Linked DNA regions of Syntrophobotulus glycolicus DSM 8271. The protein of the gene in region 1 interacts with the protein of each later gene in a pairwise test. Links are inferred from orthologs where the notes say so. Each region holds a gene or a part of one and is shown in the gene's direction. Other genes may lie near its edges. The genes, in order: SGLY_RS00865 and dnaN.

Region 1 (3,081 bases):
ATATCCACATCCTGAAGCTCCAGAAAAGCAGTATCGGAATTGAAGAAATCCTCAAAATGCAGGAGAATATCTATAAAAAACCTTTTGAGGGGAAATATAAGGTTTATTTGATCGAGCAGGCGGACAGGCTGACCCTTCCCGCAGCCAATGCTTTGCTGAAGGTTGCGGAGGAGCCGCCGGAGAATACTTTGCTGATCTTAAGCACAGCCAATTCAGAGAGGATTATTGCCACCTTGAGAAGCCGGGCACAGGAGGTATACTTTCCGGTTCCGGATAAGGACGTTTTTCTGAGGAATGGGATTGAGTCAGAAACTTCAGGAGAGATTGATTATGAGCTTGCTTATAAACTGGGCGGCCGGGATCCCGATCTGATTCGCCGGATTGTCGCTATGGGAACAGAACGAGTTGAAAATTGGCTGGAAACCTATCTCGCAGTAATTAAAGGTGATTTTTTAAAGATGTATTCCTTGTTTCCGTTGGATAAAGAAGAGGCATTGGTGCTGGTACAGGTTTTACAGATATATTTCATGAAAGAAATCACTGAAGGCAGAGTCCCGCCGGCCTACCTTCCATCAATTAATCAGGCTGTCATCGCATTGCAAAGACAAGCCAACAGTCGGCTGGCAATAGAAGTTCTTGCCCTTAAACAGATGAGAATTGGAGGAAACACACTTGGCTAAGGTTGTTGGTGTACGCTTTAAGGCTGCAGGAAAGATTTACTTTTTTGCCCCGGGCAATCTGGAAATTAAACAGGATGATGCCGTTATTGTCGAAACAGCCAGAGGGACGGAATACGGGAAAGTCGTTCTCGGCTTAAGGGAAGTCAGTGATAAGGAAATTATTGCTCCTTTAAAAGAGGTCATTCGTAAGGCCACTCCGGAAGATACAAAGATTTACCACGGCAATAAAGACAAAGAGCAGGAGGCTTACAAGATTTGCCTGGAAAAGATCGCTGCGCATAAGCTGCCGATGAAGCTGATTGATGTTGAATATACCTTTGACGGCAATAAGATTATTTTTTCCTTTACAGCGGAAGGCAGGGTTGATTTCCGTGAATTGGTTAAGGATCTTGCGTCAGTGTTCAGAACCAGGATAGAACTTAGGCAAATCGGAGTCAGAGATGAGGCAAAGATGTTGGGCGGTCTGGGCTGCTGTGGGAGAGAGTTATGCTGTACAACATTTCTTGGGGACTTTGAACCGGTCTCGATCAGAATGGCAAAGGACCAGAATCTGTCACTCAATCCGACTAAAATATCAGGTATTTGCGGCAGATTAATGTGTTGTTTAAAATACGAAAACGGATGCTACGAATGCCAGTCAAATCAAGAAAATAAAAAATTCCCGTACAGTACGGAGATATGGGAAGATGATGTCTCTCCGGAAGATCTTAAGAAGCTGGTCGACGAATCGGAGGAATAAAATTGGGTCAATTTACCCAGGCTATATCAGAGATTGAGGATCATTTAGGCAGGCTGCTGGATGAAATAAAAAGCTTAAGGCAGTATGTTCAGTACCTGGAAGAAGAAAATATTAAACTGAAAAGACAAATTTGCGCAGTTTCTGAGGCAGATACCGAAAGAGTGCAAAAAAACGCTGCTAAAATTCAGAAAGAGGCTCATGAAAACTTGGAACGGCTTTATTTAGAAGGATTTCATGTCTGTCATCTGTATTTTGGAGAGCAACTCGACGGGCCATGCTTATTTTGTACTGCTTTTCTGAAAAAGGACTGAACAAGTAGGGAGAAAACATGTCAGAAAGTGATCATAAAGGAAGCTTATATATTTGCGCTACTCCGATCGGCAATCTCAGTGATGTTACCCTAAGGGTACTGGATACGTTGAAAAAGGTTCATTTTATCGCGGCGGAGGATACCCGGCATTCCAGAATCCTGCTCAATCATTATGGAATAAAGGTTCCGTTACTCAGTTACCACGAACATAATGAAAGAAAAAGAGCGGAAGAAATCATAGAAGCACTAAAATCAGGGCAAGATGTGGCCCTGATTTCTGACGCCGGAATGCCCGCGATATCTGACCCCGGACAGATACTCATCAAGCGGTGTCAGGAAGAAAAGATTAGCGTTGATGTTTTACCGGGCCCTAATGCAGCTTTGACAGCCCTTGTTCTTTCGGGGATAAGTACGGAGCATTTTCTGTATCTGGGATTTCCTCCCGCCGGGAAAAGTGAGCGCAGAAAATTATTAGAAAAAATTAAAGAGCTGCGATTTACATTAATTTTCTATGAAGCCCCTCACCGTTTGCTTGATACCCTACAGGTGATGCATACCATGCTGGAAGACAGGGAGGCTGCTGTTGTCAGGGAATTGACAAAGATACACCAAACCGTCCATAAGGGGAAAATATCGGAGTTGATTCAAGAGTTTGAACAAAAGGCGGCAAAGGGAGAGTGCTGCATCATCATCAGCCCTGCGGAGGATATCCAGGATCATGGAGATCCGGATTTATGGGTTAAAGAGTATCAGGACTTAAAAACGCAGGGGATGCCCCCAACAGAGGCAATGAAAAGGATAGCGAAAAAATACGGAGTAAGCAAAAGAGAGATCTATAAAGCGACCCTGGACAATGAGAATAAAAAAGAAAGGCATAAGCCTTTCTAAAACAATCCTGAATATGATATCGTATGTTTAAAGAAAACAATTATTAGACAGCTTTATTGGCGACTTCGCCCATGGCAGCAGCACAGTCCATACAAACATTTTTGCCACGGAAGTTTTGCACATTGCTGGCGTTTCCGCAAAAGACGCAAGCCGGTTCATACTTTTTAAGGATGATTTTTTCTTCATCAACATAAATTTCTAAAGCATCTTTTTCATCGATTCCTAAGGTTCTGCGCAGCTCGATAGGTAATACTACTCTACCTAATTCGTCAACTTTTCTGACGATTCCCGTTGATTTCATCATTTCTCCTCCTTCTTCCAACAACTTTCGACATCTATTAACCTTATCTTACCAATAATACCTTAAGAAGTCAATAGTAATTATGGCTTAAAAACACCAATTTATTATAGAAGTTACCAGATAGATTTTATTTTTTATCATTTAAATTGATATTTTGAATCTA
Region 2 (3,137 bases), 180 kb from region 1 along the record:
GAAAAACACATCTCATGCATGCCATCGGCCATATCATTAACAGAAATTTTCCGGAAATGAAAATCGTTTATGTTACAGGAGAACAATTTACCAACGAAATGATCGATTCTATTCGTTATGAACGTCAGGTTGAATTCAGAAATACATATCGTAAGGTAGACTTGCTTCTTATTGACGATATTCAGTTTCTAGCAGGTAAAGAAGGTACCCAGGAAGAATTCTTTCATACCTTCAATACTTTATATGAAGCGAATAAACAAATTATTATCTCTTCAGACCGTCCTCCCCGGGAGATCCCTACATTGGAAGAAAGGCTCCGGTCCCGCTTTGAATGGGGATTGACCACAGATATTAATCCGCCGGACTATGAAACAAGAATAGCCATTTTGAGAAAAAAAGCCCAACTGGAAAATTATATTGTTCCTGATGAAATCATCACATTTATCGCATCTTCGATCCAATCCAATATTCGAGAGCTCGAAGGAGCTTTAAGCAAAATCACAGCATTTTGCATGCTGACAAATCAATCTATTACGGTGGAATTGGCCGAAGAAATCCTGAAAGATATGATACCAAACAGAAATCAAAAGATTATCTCTATAGAATTAATTCAAAAAACCGTTGCTGAACATTATAAAATGTCTGTAAATGAATTAAAACAAAAAAAGAGAACCAGAACCATTGCTTTTCCCAGACAAGTAGCCATGTATATTTCCAGACAGCTTACAGATTGTTCACTTCCTCAAATAGGAGAAAAATTTGGCGGCCGTGATCATACGACGGTTATTCACGCCTTTGACAAAATTTCTGAGATGAAAGAACACGATCCATTTGTAGAAAAAAGCATTAATGAAATTATTAATAAGATTAAATCAACCTGATATCCACAAGATTCTCATGCTGTTAATCTACCGCTCAACCCCCCATTATTTAAGGCAAATTGCGGATATCCACAAAAAAACGACTTATACTACTACTACTGCTAATCTATTAATCATATTACTGATGCGAAAAAAATATTCCTGAGGAGTCTTTTTGATGAAAATAAAAGTTACAAAAACTGATCTCTTGACTGGAGTAAATACTGTTCAAAGAGCCGTTTCAGCCAAAAATACACTTCCGATTTTGCAAGGAATCAAACTCCGGGCTGAAAACAATACGCTCTGTTTTGAGGCGACGGATTTAGAATTAGGCATTCGCAGCAGTTTTGATGCAGAAATTATTGAAGAAGGGACAATCGTTTTACCTTCCAGATTGTTTTCTGAAATCGTTCGAAAGTTGCCGGATAGTGATGTGGTTTTAGAATCGACTGATCATATTACAAATATTAATTATTCAGGATCCAGCTTTACCATTAATGGTTATGATCCGGAAGAATTTCCTGAAATAGGCGATGTTCCTGTTGAGGATGAAATAAAGCTGCCTGCCGACCTGTTTAAAAATATGATCAGGCAAACAGTGTTTGCTTGTGCTGCTGAAGAGACAAGGCCTGTTTTTACAGGGCTCCTTCTCCATCTGGAAGAAGATAATCTGGCCTTGGTTGGTACAGATACTCATCGTTTAGCTTATCGTACAGCCAAGATACCCGGCAATAAGCAAAAATTTAAAGGTATAGTTCCGGCGAAATCCATGCAGGAAATCTATAGATTATTACAGGATGATCATGACTTAACGATATATTGTTCCAAGTCGCGAGTATTTTTTAATTTCGGATCAATTCAGCTTCAAGCTCGATTAATTGATGGGCAGTTTCCCAATTATAAACAAGTCATTCCTCAAAAATGCAATACGAAGTTATTGATCAATACCAAGAATTTCACAGACATGGTTGAAAGAGCTTCCCTGTTATCAAAGGATAATTTAATTAAAACAGGTTCAGTAAGGATAAATGTGGAAAACTCTGTCTTGAAAATCAATCAGTTTTCAGAAGCGGGTAAAATCAATGAAGAAATGAAGATCAATCAGGATGGAGAAGATGTTTCGATTTCATTTAATTCAAAATATGTTCTGGATCTTTTAAAAATCATTGATAGCGAAAATATTTTGATGGAAACTTCAGGTGCGGTTAATCCGTGTATTTTTAGACCGGAAAATGATCAGGATTATTTATGCCTGGTTTTACCATTAAGAAATTAGGAATATGCTAATCCATAATCTTTACTTCAAAAATTTCAGAAATTACAGTGAACAGGAAATAACATTTACAAATGGGATTAACATTTTAGTAGGTTCCAATGGACAGGGAAAAACCAATGTCCTTGAAGGAATCTATTATCTTTTAATGGGAAAATCTTACCGGGTAAATCAAGAAAGTGAGCTTATTTATTGGGGACAGAAAAATTTTTACCTGAGAGCGAACTTTGAAGCCTATGAGCGTAAATATTGTTTAGAAAGCTATTACGAAAAAGGAAAAAAGGCCATAAAAATTAATCAGCTGGCTTGTCAAAAATTATCGGAATACGTAGGAATGATCAATGTGGTTTTTTTTACGCCTGATGATTTGAACATCATTAAAAGCGGTCCTTTGGAAAGGCGTAGATTTATTGATCTTCTGCTTATTCAGGTCAAACCGGCACATATTTCATTGTTAAATACCTATATCAGGATTCTTAAACAAAAAAGTATTCTTTTGAAAAGAAGTCTGAATAAAGCTGCGGCGAATGACCAGCTTCTGGTCTGGAATGAACAGCTCTTAGAGACTGGGAGCCGGGTGATCAGAAATAGATATGAAATGACAGAAAAACTTCAGAACCAATGTGGTAAAATGTTCAGTAAGGTCTTCGGCTGCCATGAAAATATGGATTTACAGTATGTTTCTCTTGGTAGAAAGAGCCTTGATGAAGCTTTGGCCTATTTCCCCGAGGCTTTAGAGAAACAAAGGGATGCTGAGATAGAACGGCGGGCAGTGCTTGTTGGACCACACAGAGATGATATAATAGTAAATATAAACGGGCGCTCAGCAAGGTATTATGCATCACAGGGGCAGCAAAGATCACTGGTTCTTTGTTTGAAATTAGCAGAAATGGAAATAATAAATAAAGAGAAAGAAGAATATCCCATTTTGCTGCTGGACGATGTTTTGTCTGAACTGGATGAAGGACGCAGGGAGTATCTGATGGAATACATCAGTAATTCAA

What was found.
Region 2: the proteins of SGLY_RS00865 (region 1) and dnaN interact in binary tests that used the Bacillus subtilis proteins (3 or more experiments, as listed by UniProt). The link is inferred for Syntrophobotulus glycolicus DSM 8271 from one-to-one orthologs.

Annotation. Positions count from the first base shown.
Region 1 is NC_015172.1:178,263-181,343, forward strand. What follows is about bases 330-3,075. They hold SGLY_RS00865 (initiation-control protein YabA), read left to right. Parts: upstream 330-1,421; coding sequence 1,422-1,730; downstream 1,731-3,075. Other genes in these bases: SGLY_RS00855 (DNA polymerase III subunit), read left to right, coding at 330-680; SGLY_RS00860 (PSP1 domain-containing protein), read left to right, coding at 673-1,419; rsmI (16S rRNA (cytidine(1402)-2'-O)-methyltransferase), read left to right, coding at 1,748-2,617; SGLY_RS00875 (AbrB/MazE/SpoVT family DNA-binding domain-containing protein), read right to left, coding at 2,661-2,918. Also shown: more of SGLY_RS00855, read left to right, coding at 1-329. UniProt on the Bacillus subtilis protein: Involved in control of chromosome replication initiation. Inhibits the cooperative binding of DnaA to the oriC region. Thus negatively regulating initiation of chromosome replication.
Region 2 is NC_015172.1:516-3,652, forward strand. The notes cover bases 286-3,087. They hold dnaN (DNA polymerase III subunit beta), read left to right. Parts: upstream 286-1,038; coding sequence 1,039-2,136; downstream 2,137-3,087. Other genes in these bases: dnaA (chromosomal replication initiator protein DnaA), read left to right, coding at 286-881; recF (DNA replication/repair protein RecF), read left to right, coding at 2,141-3,087. In the rest of the region: more of dnaA, read left to right, coding at 1-285; more of recF, read left to right, coding at 3,088-3,137. UniProt on the Bacillus subtilis protein: Confers DNA tethering and processivity to DNA polymerases and other proteins. Acts as a clamp, forming a ring around DNA (a reaction catalyzed by the clamp-loading complex) which diffuses in an ATP-independent manner freely and bidirectionally along dsDNA.